3 regions of the Rhizobium sp. NLR10b genome follow, and region 3 is predicted to be linked to each of the others. Evidence: predicted binding sites of a transcription regulator. Region 3 holds the regulator's gene; each other region holds the start of a gene.

Region 1 (4,575 bases), on a different contig from region 3:
TGTCGCTTTCGCGGCGCGCTTCATAACTGCGTGTGAACGCATCGAATACGGATTCACTCAGCATGGGACCTCCATTAAGGTAATGCCGCAGGCTCTAAGCCGTATAACCATCGAGATGGCCACGGCGTTCCTAAGAATCAATAGTTTCGTAGGTATATTCCACGCTGACCGGCCGTTTGTGGCAATGCACAAAATCGTGCATGCACCGGTATTTTTTTACTCCACGAAACTGTTTCTTATTGTAGTTGAGAAAAGGCTTGTCGCGATATCAGCACATTTAGCGACGTGACATGGAAGTAAAAAAGGTATGCAATAGCGCCCGTGATTCGAGCCGTAAATAATCGGCGATTGCCCGCCGGTGAGAGCCAGTCGGCTCCGACAGCGGGCAGCGAGTTCGCCGCCCGCAGAATGAAACCGGGCGAACGTCACATCCGACCGGCATATCCTACTCATGCGCCTCCTGGCTCTCAGCCGTTGAACGCCTTTTCCAGCGCAGCCACATCGATCTTGACCATGCCGAGCATGACTTCGGTGACGCGCCTTGCCCGCTCGCGATCTTCGTCGGCGATCATCTCGGAGAGCGCGCGCGGGACGATCTGCCAGGAAAGGCCCCAGCGGTCCTTCAGCCAGCCGCAGGCCTCCGGCGTGCCGCCATTGGCGAGGAAGGCATCCCATATCCGATCGATCTCCGCCTGGCTTTCCAGAAGGATCGCTATCGAAAAGGAATGGTTGAAGCTGTCGAGCGGACCGGCCTTCATCGCCAGGAAGGCTTGGTCGCCAAGCGTGAACTCGATCAGCTCGACGCTGCCGGGAGGGCCGCTCGGGGTTTCCGCCGGAAGTATGGTGGTTCGGCCGATCCTGGAATCCGGAATGATCGACACGTAGAATTCTACGGCTTCGCGTGCCTGCTCCGCGAACCAGAGATTTGAAATGACCTTGGGCATGGACAGCCTCCTTGTTGGCGAGTATCCCGGACTTCTGTCCGATGCTTCGAGGACGTCTGGTCGGCACCGGTTCCGACAGGCCGCGATCGGATTTTTTGGCCGCCCACCCCCCCGCAATAGCGGTGGCTCGGGAATGAAAGCAGAACATCTTTTCTGGTCTTTCCTTCCCGAATCACTACATTACGCGCCATGAGCAATAGTTTCGACGATATTCCCTTCTTCGACGAGGAGCCGGGCGAAGTGGCGCGTAAGCCGCAGCCGTCAGTCGCAACCGCCGGAAGGCCGGCCGCCGGCGGCGGCATCGCCGCCCGCGCCATGGCGGCCCGTGACGGCGGCAAACGGCCGGACTATCTCGCCGGATTGAACCCGGAACAGACCGAAGCCGTCGAAACGCTGGAAGGCCCCGTCCTCGTGCTCGCCGGCGCCGGCACGGGAAAGACGCGCGTGCTGACGACCCGCATCGCCCATATCCTCAATACCGGCCGCGCCTTCCCGTCACAGATCCTCGCCGTCACCTTTACCAACAAGGCCGCGCGCGAGATGAAGGAGCGCATCGCTCTGCTCGTCGGCGGCGCCGTCGAAGGCATGCCGTGGCTCGGCACCTTCCACTCGATCGGCGTCAAGCTCCTGCGCCGCCATGGCGAGCTCGTCGGCCTGAGCTCCGGTTTCACCATTCTCGACACCGACGACGTCGTGCGCCTGATCAAGCAGCTGATCCAGGCCGAAGGCCTCGACGACAAGCGCTGGCCGGCAAAGCAGTTCGCCGGCATGATCGACACCTGGAAGAACAAGGGCCTCGGACCGGCCGATATTCCCGAAGGCGACGCCCGCGCCTTTGCCAATGGCCGCGGCCGCGATCTCTATTTCGCCTATCAGGCGCGCCTGTCGACGCTCAACGCCTGCGATTTCGGCGACCTGCTGATGCATCCGATCGCGATCTTCCGCAAGAATCCGGATCTTTTGAAGGAATATCACGGCCGCTTCCGCTATATCCTTGTCGACGAGTACCAGGACACCAACACTGCTCAGTACATGTGGCTGAGGCTTCTTGCCCAGCGCGCCAAGGGTGAGCCGCAGAATGTCTGCTGCGTCGGTGACGACGACCAGTCGATCTATGGCTGGCGCGGCGCGGAGGTCGACAATATCCTGCGCTTCGAGAAGGATTTCCCCGGCGCCAAGGTGATCAAGCTCGAGCGCAATTACCGATCGACCGAACATATCCTTGGCGCCGCCGCCCATCTGATCGCCTATAATGAAGGCCGCTTGGGCAAGACGTTGTTCACCGATCGCGCCGACCCAGATGACGTCAAGGTCCAGGTTCACGCCTCCTGGGACTCGGAGGAGGAAGCCCGCGCCATTGGCGAGGAGATCGAGCAACTCCAGCGCAACAAGCATCTGCTGAACGACATGGCGATCCTCGTGCGCGCCTCCTTCCAGATGCGCGAATTCGAAGATCGCTTCGTCACCCTTGGCCTCAACTACCGCGTCATTGGTGGCCCGCGCTTCTATGAGCGCCTCGAAATCCGCGATGCCCTGGCCTATTTCCGCCTGGTGGCGCAGCCGGCCGACGACCTCGCCTTCGAACGTATCATCAACACGCCGAAGCGCGGCCTCGGCGATACGACGGTGCGCGCGCTGCACGATTATGCACGCGCCCGCGACATCCCGATGCTGGCGGCCGCCGCGCACATCATCGAGACGGACGAGCTGAAGCCGAAGGCGCGAAAAGCCCTCTTCGACGTGATTCAATCTTTCCGCCGATGGCAGGAACTGCTTGAAAACACGCCACATACCGAACTTGCCGAGCAGATCCTCGAAGAGTCCGGCTATACCGACATGTGGAAGAACGACAAGAGCGCGGAAGCCCCGGGCCGCCTGGAAAACCTGAAGGAACTGATCCGCTCGATGGAAAGCTTCGAGTCAATGCGCGGCTTTCTCGAACACGTCTCCCTTGTGATGGATGCCGAGACCAACGAGAACCTCGACGCCGTCTCGATCATGACGCTGCATTCGGCCAAGGGCCTGGAATTCGACACCGTTTTCCTGCCCGGCTGGGAGGAAGGCCTTTTTCCGCACCAGCGCTCGCTCGATGAAAGCGGCCGTGCCGGCCTGGAGGAGGAACGCCGCCTCGCCTATGTCGGCATCACCCGCGCCAAACGTCGCTGCCACATCTGGTTCGTCTCCAACCGCCGCATCCACGGTCTCTGGCAATCGACCCTGCCCTCGCGTTTCCTGGACGAATTGCCGGAGACCCATGTCGAGGTCGCCGAGATGGAACAGAGCTACGGCGGTTACGGCCGCGGCGGTTACGGCCAGTCCCGCTTCGACAAAGCCGAACCCTTCGCCAACTCTTATTCGACCCCCGGCTGGAAGCGCGCCCAGGCCAACAGGACCGACGCCACCCGCGACAATTGGGGCACCCGCTCCGGCCACGCCGTCGAACGCATCGGTTATGGCGAAAGCGGCCCGAAGGGACGCACGATCGACGGGGAACTGGTGGCGAAGTCCACGTCCTCTGAATCATCGCGCTTCACCCTCGGCGACCGCGTCTTCCACCTGAAATTCGGCAATGGCAACATCACTGGCATCGAAGGCAACAAGCTGACGATCGATTTCGATCGCGCCGGACAGAAGCGGGTGCTGGACGGGTTCGTCGAGCGCGTGTGATTTTGCGGTTATACCGCGTGGAAACCGTTATCCGAACATCCGCATACTGCTGAGCCCGAGAATATCGTTCAGCAGGGCGATGCCCATTCCGACGGCGACGATCGACAGCCCGATCAGGAACAGTCGCCGAGCCCGGTCATATTTTGCGGCGAGCAGGGAGTCGCGCGCGAGCAGATCCGCAAACACCTTCACCTGAATGGCGATACCGACGGTCAGAAATGACATCGGCAGCAGATCGACGCGGCTCCAGTCATTGGGATTGGACACCCAAAGACTGATGAAATTGAGGGAGAAACCAAGAATGATCCCGGTCGCCGTCAGCGACCCGTTGCGGAAGGTGGCGTCGATCTTTTCATCTGCTTGAGGCTCGGACATGGCTTCAATCTTGACTTGCTGATGAGCTCAGAAAGACAGAAATCGCGGCGGCCGGCAAGATCGAGCGGACGTCGCCGTCGAAGAAGGCGCTGCAGCACCTCAGCCGGCAGACCGATGAAGGCTGACACCGGAAAATGAGGCTCGGCCGGGGAGATCCGCAGTGTAAAACCTTCGCCTTCCCGCCGTTTCGAGAGGAGAGTTACTGCGATCACATATCAATGGTTGCATTAGCGTGTGCTTTTTCGACTAGCCACTACCGGAGGTACCAGAATTAACACTTGCGCGCCCGCGCTGGGAAATCCACTACTGGTGTGTTGGTGTGTTCGGTGCATTTGGCATTTGCATTGCAATAACGCGAAGGGATTGGCCTTGATGAAAGCGCTGCTGCTCGTCGATATCCAGAACGGCTTCTGTCCGGGCGGCAATCTGCCGGTGCCAGACGGCGACAAGGTGGTCCCCGTCGCAAACCGGCTGATCGACAGTGGCAGATATGATCTGATCGTCGCCTCCCAGGATTGGCATCCGCCCGGCCACGGCAGCTTCGCCTCTGCCCATCCGGGTGCCACCCCCTTCGAGATGGGCGAATTGT
Region 2 (4,575 bases), on a different contig from region 3:
TCGTAGCCGGCGAGGCCGGCATAGGGGCCGGTCTGGCCGAAGCCGGTGATCGAGCAATAGACGAGCCTCGGGTTCTGCTTGCGCAGGCTGTCGTAATCGAGCCCGTATTTGACGAGGCCTCCGACCTTGAAATTCTCGATCACTACATCGGCTGTGGCTGTGAGGCGACGAACGAGATCCTGGCCCTCAGAGCTCTTGAGGTCGGCGGTGATTGAGCGCTTGCCGCGATTGGCGGCGTGGTAATAGGCGGCCGAGAGATTTTCGCCGTCGGCACCTTCGACGAAGGGCGGTCCCCATTGGCGGGTGTCGTCGCCACCGTCGGGATTTTCCACCTTGATGACGTCGGCGCCGAGATCGGCAAGCATCTGGCCCGCCCAGGGGCCGGCGAGCACGCGGGCAAGCTCGATCACCCGGATGCCGGCAAGCGGCGGCATGTTCGTCGCGGTCTCGGTCATGTTCCTCCCGTCGGTGTCTACGGCGCCAGCGTCACCTCAGATGTATCGGATACCGGCTTTGAAGCAAAGCGGCGCTCGCGCCAGAGGATGTAGAAGCCCGACGCCATAATGATCGTGATGCCGAGCCATTTGATCGCATCCGGAAAATCGCCGAAAACAAGCCAGGCGAAGATCGTTGCCGAAACGATCTCGAAATATTGCAGCGGCGCCAGCGTCGACGCCGGTGCCGCACGAAAGGCATAGACGCCGAGGATGCCGGCGATCGCGGCCATGGCGCCGACGCCGGCCACGTAGAACCAGGCGCTGCCTGCAGGCATGACGGGATCGAAGAGATCGGAGCCGCTTCCTTCGCCGACAAAAAGCAGGAAAGCGCAGAAGAGCAAGCCCCAGATGCCCATCTGGAACTGCATCGACCAGGGGTCCTCCCGGTGCGAGAGGACGCGGGTCATCAACACGAAGATCGCAATGCAGAGCGCGCTGACGACAGGCAGGAGCGCGATGGAGCCGACCTCCTCGAAACTGGGCTGGATGATCAGCATCGCCCCGAAGAAGCCGACGCCGCAGGCGGTATAGCGCCGCCAGCCGATCGTCTCCTCGAGGAAAATGCCGCCGAGGATCGTCACGATGATCGGCTCGATAAAGAAGATCGCGATCGCGTCGGCGACCGCCATATATTTCAGCGTGGTGACGAAAGAGATCATCGAGACGGTGATGACGAAGCCGCGGATGGCGTGGAACAGGCTCTGGCGCCACGAGAAATCGGTAAAGCTGCGTCGCCATAGCACGATCGGCAGCATGCAGAGCGCCTGCACGAGGAAGCGGCCGGCGGTGATCTCGGCGGAGGGGACGGTGACGACGGCAAGCTTGGCGAAGATGTCGATGAGCGGCGAGAACATCACCGAAAGAAACATCAGCGCAAGCCCCGTCGTCACTTCGGAGGCGGACGAAGCGGGCCGGGCGGAGGTGCTGCTCATGATGGGATCTCTCTGGCTCAGGATCTTGCGAGTGCCTCGTCGCACCAGTCCGCGAAGGCGGCGGTCGCCGCTTCGGCGTCGATCTCGTTCAGCGTTTCATGCCGCATATCCTGATATATCCGAGTGCTGATACGAGAGAAGCCTTGCGCTTTCAAATGGTTTGACAGCCAGAGGATGGCTTTTCCACGCCCCGTCGCCGGATCCTCGCCGCCGCCGACCAGATGGATCGGCATGTCGCGCGGCAGCCGGTCGAGATGGAGCTTCTGCGGTGCGCGAAACGTCAGTTCGAAGAGATCGAGCCAGAGCGAGACCGAAGCATCGAAGCCGCAGAGCGGATCGCCGATATATTTGTCGACTTCATCGGCATGGCGGGACAGCCAGTCGAACTCGGTGCGGCGGTCCGGGATCGATTTTCCCCAAGCTCCGAAGGTGAGCTTCGGCAAGAGGCCGCTCGGCACGTCGGAGCCCTTCAGCATCCGCTCGGCAAGCAAGATCGCCTGGGCGGCTCGGCCGGCAAGGCCGACGGCGAAATTCGAATTCCAGACGGCGACAGCGTCGAAGTCGCCCGGAGCGGTGACGGCGACATTGAGCGCCACGAGACCGCCCATCGAATGGCCGAAGAGGATCACCTTCAGGCCGGGATGGCGCGAGGCCGCATGGGCGCGCACGGCAAGGACATCGCCGATCACCCGGTCGACGCCATCCCGGCCGGCGAAGCGGCCAATCGGCGCGTCGGGCGCCGTCGTCTCGCCGTGGCCGCGGTGATCATGGGCATAGACGTGGTAGCCGCGCGCCGCCATCGCCGCGGCAAAGCGGCCGTACCGCTTCGAATGCTCCGCCAGGCCGTGCGATATCAACAGGACGCCGCGCGCCGGGTGGGTAGCCTCGGCATGGTGATAGGCCAGAGACGCTTCCCCTATCGCGAGTCTTTGCGTATCAGAAAACATCCGGATCCTCCCCGCCCCAGCAGAGCAGATCGCTACTGCATAATTCCTTAAAGCGGAATCGATTTAAGCGAATATGCTGCAACTATAAGTGCGACACGGTGCTCGCGTAACTCTAAGACAGTGAGGTCCCCGCAATAGTCAGCTGTTTCCGGCGACGCGCAGTCGATAACAAATTTCGGCACGGCTGCGATTCAGGGTTGCTGCCGTTTACTCTTTGTGCTTATCTGTTCCTGCATTGTTCTTCTTTGGGGGTTGAAATGAGCAGCATGCAGTTGCGTACCTTTACGTTCGCCTTGTCGATGATCCTTGCCGGCGCTGCCGTGGCGCAGGAGGCCGATGGCCGTACCCGTTTCATTCTTGCTGCGAGCTGGCAGCCCGCCTTCTGCCAGACGAACCAGAAGAAGCCCGAATGCGCCAGCCAGACCGGCGAGCGCCATGACGCGACGAATTTCTCGCTGCACGGCCTGTGGCCGATGCGGCAGGATTATTGCGGCGTCAGTGAGGACCAGAAGGCTGCCGACAAGGACGGCAAATGGGATACATTGCCCGCGGTTGCGCTTTCGGCCGAGACGCAGGCGTCGCTTGCAAAGGCAATGCCCGGCACCCAGTCCGGCCTTGAACGGCACGAATGGATAAAGCATGGCACCTGCACGAAAATGAGCGTTGAGGATTATTTCGGCGTCGGCGTCCATTTAGTGGATGCGCTCAATACATCGGCCGTGCGCGATCTCTTTGCCGCCAATATCGGCAAGGCGGTCAAGGCCGAGGCGATCAAGGCTGCTTTCGACAAGAGCTTCGGGCCGGGTGCGGGCGAGCGCGTCAAGATGAGCTGCCGGCGAGCCGGCAATGTCAGGGTGATCAGCGAGTTGACGATCGGCCTGTCTGCGGATGCGGGAACGGCATCGGCAAAAAGCGCGGGCCTTGCCGATCTGATCCAGGGAGCGGGAAAAACCACGTTCGGCTGTGACGAGGGCGTTGTCGATGCAGCGGGCTTCTGACCGGAATCCGGCGTAAACGGGTTTCGGCGTTGCTCACAGGCGCTGTTTCGCCTACATAGCGGCACGAAACGAAGTTTCCCGCCCGGAGCAGCGCAGCATGGCACGTCAATTCATCTATCATATGTCCGGCCTCAACAAGGCTTATGGCAACAAGAAGATCCTGGAGAACATCCACCTTTCCTTCTACCCGGATGCCAAGATCGGCATCCTCGGACCGAACGGCGCCGGTAAATCCACTGTGCTGCGCATCATCGCCGGCCAGGACAAGGAGTATACCGGCGAAGCCTGGCTCGCCGAGGGTGCCACGGTCGGCTATCTCGAGCAGGAGCCGAAACTCGACCCCACCAAGACGGTTTTCGAGAACGTCATGGAAGGTGTTGCCGCGAAGACGGCGATCGTCGATCGTTACAACGAATTGATGATGAACTACTCGGACGAGACCGCGGAAGAGGGGGCGAAGCTCCAGGACATCATCGACAGCCAGAACCTCTGGGATCTGGAAAGCCAGGTCGAGATGGCGATGGAAGCCCTGCGCTGCCCGCCGCGCGATGCCGATGTCACCAATCTTTCCGGTGGTGAGCGCCGCCGCGTCGCGCTCTGCCGTCTGCTGCTGTCGCAGCCGGATCTGCTGCTGCTCGACGAACCGACCAACCATCTGGATGCCGAAACCATCGCCTGGCTCGAAAAGCACCTGCGCGACTATCCCGGCGCCGTGATGATGATTACCCACGACCGCTACTTCCTGGACAACGTCACCGGCTGGATCCTCGAACTCGATCGCGGCCGCGGCATCCCTTATGAAGGCAACTACTCCGCCTATCTGCAGGCCAAGGCCAAGCGCATGCTGCAGGAAAACCGCGAAGAGGCATCACGCCAGAAGGCGATCAGCCGCGAGCAGGAATGGATTGCTTCCAGCCCGAAGGCTCGCCAGGCCAAGTCGAAGGCGCGTATCAAATCCTACGAGCAGTTGGTGGAGGCGGCCGAGAAGCAGCGTCCCGGCGACGCGCAGATCATCATCCCGGTGAGCGAGCGCCTCGGTCAGGTGGTCATCGAGATGGAGGGCATCACCAAGGGCTTCGACGGCCGCACGCTGGTCAACGACCTGTCGCTGAAGCTGCCGCCGGGGGGCATTGTCGGCATCATCGGTCCGAACGGCGCCGGAAAGACGACGCTGTTCAAGATGATCACCGGCCAGGAAACG
Region 3 (4,575 bases):
GGCACGGCTGACACCGCCGGCGGGCCCCGCACTTCCCGCGCTCAACGATTTCTCCTTCGGTGCCTATTTCGACGGCATCGGTGCCAACGGTTTCTTCTATGGTGCGCCGGAGAAACTCGACTTGGAGGCAGGCCCGCAGGCGGCCAGCTCGACGTCGGACGCTCTGTTCGAATGGCTCTACCGGCTGCGCAGCAGCATCGGCGACCGCATAAGATCGATCCTGCCCGGCGATACCGGCGCTTTTGCCGCTGCTCTGGTGACGGATGAACGGCGCGCCATCTCGAAGACGACGACGGAGGCGCTGCGCCAGTCCGGCCTTGCCCATATCGTCGCGATCTCGGGCCTCAACATGGCGCTGTCGGCCGGCATCTTCTTCGTCGGCTTCCGCATGCTGCTCTGCCTCTTTCCCGGCGTCGCCCAAGCCTATCCGACAAAGAAGATCGCCGCCGCCGGTGCGCTCATGGCCGTCACCGCCTATTACCTGATCTCCGGTTTCGGGGTTTCGGCCGAGCGCGCTTTTATCATGATGACCATCATGCTGATTGCCGTCTTCTTCGATCGGCCGTCGATCAGCCTGCGCAATGTCGTTCTCTCTGCGCTCATCATCATCGCCATTTCACCTTCGGAAGTATTGGGACCGAGCTTTCAGATGTCCTTTGCCGCGACATTGGCTTTGGTATCGGGCTATCAGCTGTGGAAGGACAGGCGTGTCCGTGAAAACGCTTTCCTGAAATTGCCGATCATCAGGCCGGTGGTTGTCGTCGCCGGTTTCTTCGGCGGCGTCTTCCTGACCTCGCTGATCGGCGGTTTTTCCACCGCCCTGTTTTCGATCGAGCATTTTCATCGCCTGACGGCTTACGGCCTGCCGGCAAACCTTGCGACGATGCCGATCATCTCCTTCATCGTCATGCCGGCCGGGCTGCTGGCGATGCTGCTCATGCCCTTCGGGCTGGATGCTCCGCTCTGGACGGCGGTCGGATTCGGCCTCGATCTGGTGATTGCGGTTGCCAAGACGGTGTCCGGCTGGGGCGGCGATATCGGCATCGGCCGCTTGCCCGCCTGGTATTTCGCAGTGGCGGTGGCAGGCTTTCTGCTGCTGACGCTGCTGCGCACCCGGCTGCGCCATGTCGGCACATCCATCATCGCCGTCTCGACACTCACCGTACTGCTGCTGCCGGCTCCCCGCCCGCCGGATCTGGTGATTTCGGAGGATGGTGGTCTGGTTGCGGTCGTTGCGGCTGAGGCAATCGCGTCCAACCGTGAAAACCCGCCGGATTTCATCTTCGACCAGTGGCAGCGAGCGCTGGTCCTGCCGACACATGTTCCACCGAAGATGCTGGATGGTCCGGCTATCCCGCCGGAAGGAGAAGACCGCCGAGTCAGGCTTTCCCGCGATCAGCAGAACGAAGCGAGCGCAGCGATGCGGGCAGCCGCAGCAGGCGGTGAAGCAAACCGGTTTTCCTGCGTCAAGAAGGCGTGGTGCACATCACGACTCGGCAATGGCCATATCGTCACCGTCATCGACAATGCCGCCTATCTCGGCCCGGCCTGCGATACGGCCGATATCGTCGTGACCTCAGTCCGCCTGCGTTTCAACAGCTGCCGTTCAGGCGGGACGCTCTTCACCGGCGAGACGCTCCGCAGGACCGGTTCCGTCGAATTGCGCTTCGCCGATGCCGGCCTGCAGGTCGCAACCGCATTCGAGGCGCTATCGCGGCCATGGATGCGCCATCGCGCCTATGATTGGCGCAAAGACAGTTTTACCGAATCCGGTCCGGCTGCTGTCAGTGATAACGGCGAATGAGGCCGACGAGCTTGCCCTGCACCTTGACGCGGTCCGGCCCGAAAATCCGGGTCTCGTAAGCCGGGTTGGCGGCTTCCAACGCGATCGAGGCGCCCTTCCGGCGGAAGCGTTTCAGCGTTGCTTCCTCGTCGTCGACGAGGGCAACGACGATGTCGCCGGGACTTGCGGTGCTGCCGTTGCGGATGATCACGGTGTCGCCGTCGAAGATGCCGGCGTCGATCATCGAATCGCCCTTGACCTCCAGCGCGTAGTGCTCACCGGAGCCAAGCATGTCCGCGGGAATGATGATGTCATGCGTGTTGTTCTGGATCGCCGAGATCGGAACGCCGGCGGCGATTCTTCCCATGACCGGCACGGAGACAGAGTTGCCGTTGTCGGCGACCGGCTTTGCGGCAGCGGGGGCGGCGACCGGCTGGGGTTTGCCGAGGCTGCCCTCGATGACGCTCGGCGAAAAACCGCGGCGCTGTTGCAGGCTGGGGTTATAGGCCTCCGGAAGCTTGATCACTTCAAGCGCCCGGGCGCGATTCGGTAGCCGGCGAATGAAGCCGCGCTCCTCGAGCGCCGTGATCAGGCGGTGAATGCCGGATTTCGAGGCGAGATCCAGGGCATCCTTCATTTCGTCGAAGGAGGGAGGGACGCCGGATTCCTTCATGCGCTCATGAATGAAAAGGAGAAGCTCCTGTTGTTTGCGCGTGAGCATCGACGTCAGACCCCTGATTGAAACAAATCCAGAACAGACACTATATGTTCCATATGTGTTCCGCAAGTAGCTAAATTTCCGTAAAACTTCGGGCCAACTCGTCGAGATTTTTAATTTCATTCGACGGGATTGGCGCACATCGCTTGCATTCGGGGAGGGGCTGTCGCACATCTTTGCCCCTTTCAGGAGGATATCATGAACGCGCATTCCGCCAAGTCGCATCCGCTGGATCACGTCGTGCTGCCGGTGGTCAATATCGATCTGGCGCGTGAGAGGCTCGGCAAGCTCGGTTTCACCGTCGCCGCCGATGGGCGCCATCCCTTCGGAACGGAGAATGCCTGCGTCTTTTTCGCCGACAAGACCTATCTGGAGCCGCTTGGCGTGGCGAGCGTCGAGGAGAGCGAGGCAGCGGCCCGCCACGGCAATGTCTTCATCGCCCGCAATCGCGCCTTCCGCTTCCGCTGCGGCGAGGAGGGATTGTCTGCGCTGGCCTTCCTCAGCGAGGATGCCGGCCTCGATCATAAGCGCTTTGTCAGCAACGGCGCGAGCGCCGGCGAGATGTTGCAATTCAGCCGGCCGATGCGGATGCCGGATGGTTCGGAGACCGTCGGCAGCTTCAAGCTGGCCTTTGCAGCTGATCTGCGCGCACCCGATTTCTTTCTCTTTACCTGCCAGCGCATCAATTCCTTCCCGACAGATCGCGCCGCGCTGGAGACGCATGCCAATGGCGTGATCGGCATTGCCGAGATCGCGCTTTGTGCGCCGGACCCGGCGGCATTCGCCGCCTTCGTCGGACTTGCGATAGGGCAGGCGGCGGCGGAGAAAACCGGTTTCGGCGTGAATATCGCGGCATCAAATGCGAAGATCAGCCTGATGACGCCCGAAGGGCTGGAGGCCTATTTCGAGCTTGCCGTCTCATCCGCCGATCGTGGTCTGCGCGGCCGGGTAATCCTCTTCACCGTCGCCGATCTTGCCGTGACAGAAGCGCATTTGGGTGCTAACGGGATCACATTCACGCGCAAGAACAATCGCATTCTGGTGAAGTCTACGCCCGGGCAGGGTGCGCTCTTCGCCTTCGAGGAAACACGATGAGCACCGACACGAATTCCGAAGTCAGGATCGGCGAAGGCGAAGGTCAGGTCACCTTTTCCAATACCGCCCGCCTGTCGCTGATTGCCGGCCCCTGTCAGATGGAGAGCCGGGACCACGCCTTCATGGTCGCCGGCACGCTGAAGGAGCTTTGCGCAAAGCTTGGCATGGGTCTTGTCTACAAAAGCTCCTTCGACAAGGCCAACCGCACCTCGCTCTCGGCCGAGCGCGGCATCGGCCTGGAAAAGGGCATGGAGGTCTTTGCCGACCTCAAGAAGGAATTCGGCTTTCCGGTCATAACCGACGTCCATACGGCCGAGCAATGCGCCGAGGTGGCCAAGGTGGTCGATGTCCTGCAGATCCCGGCCTTCCTCTGCCGTCAGACCGACCTACTGATCGCCGCCGCAAGGACCGGCCGTGCCGTCAATGTCAAGAAGGGCCAGTTCCTCGCCCCCTGGGACATGAAGAACGTCCTGAAGAAGCTCAACGCCAGCGGCAATCCGAATGTGCTCTTGTGCGAGCGTGGCGCTTCCTTCGGCTACAATACGCTGGTCTCCGACATGCGCTCGCTGCCGATTATGGCGGCGATGGGCGCTCCCGTCATCTTCGACGCGACGCATTCCGTCGCTCAGCCGGGCGGGCAGGGCGATTCCTCCGGCGGCCAGCGCGAGTTCGTGGAAACGCTGGCGCGCGCGGCAGTGGCGACGGGAATTGCCGGCGTCTTCCTCGAAACCCATCAGGACCCCGACAACGCGCCGTCCGATGGCCCGAATATGGTTTATCTCAAGGACATGCCGCGACTGCTCGAGAAGCTGCTTGCCTTCGATGCGATCGCCAAGTCCTGACGTTCAACAAGCTGACATGTTCGTGGTTTAGGCCACGACGGAATGCTGGTTCGGAGGCCGGAAATTGCGGCATTGTAATTTGCACGCCTTCGATTATGACAGGCTTCGAACGACTTATCACCCACCGAGCAGGAAGA

What was found. The regulator LexA, encoded in region 3, represses DNA repair genes until DNA is damaged. The targets are predictions, from matches to a motif close to TGTTCNNNNTGTGTTCNG.
Region 1: the regulator LexA is predicted to act here: its motif matches at 1,074-1,091, upstream of HJB91_RS03015 (ATP-dependent helicase).
Region 2: the regulator LexA is predicted to act here: its motif matches at 2,602-2,619, upstream of HJB91_RS02735 (ribonuclease T2 family protein).

What each region holds. Positions count from the first base shown of each region.
Region 1 is NZ_JABDWV010000002.1:116,388-120,962, reverse strand. Features, by position in the region: gene HJB91_RS03025 (PrkA family serine protein kinase) at 1-64, opposite strand, end outside; gene HJB91_RS03020 (VOC family protein) at 468-944, opposite strand; gene HJB91_RS03015 (ATP-dependent helicase) at 1,134-3,611, shown strand; gene HJB91_RS03010 (hypothetical protein) at 3,639-3,986, opposite strand; gene pncA (bifunctional nicotinamidase/pyrazinamidase) at 4,359-4,575, shown strand, end outside.
Region 2 is NZ_JABDWV010000002.1:52,234-56,808, forward strand. Features, by position in the region: gene HJB91_RS02720 (CaiB/BaiF CoA-transferase family protein) at 1-455, opposite strand, end outside; gene HJB91_RS02725 (DMT family transporter) at 473-1,429, opposite strand; gene HJB91_RS02730 (alpha/beta fold hydrolase) at 1,447-2,376, opposite strand; gene HJB91_RS02735 (ribonuclease T2 family protein) at 2,634-3,374, shown strand; gene ettA (energy-dependent translational throttle protein EttA) at 3,472-4,575, shown strand, end outside.
Region 3 is NZ_JABDWV010000007.1:210,015-214,589, forward strand. Features, by position in the region: gene HJB91_RS13770 (ComEC/Rec2 family competence protein) at 1-1,804, shown strand, start outside; gene lexA (transcriptional repressor LexA) at 1,785-2,504, opposite strand; gene HJB91_RS13780 (VOC family protein) at 2,700-3,596, shown strand; gene kdsA (3-deoxy-8-phosphooctulonate synthase) at 3,593-4,438, shown strand.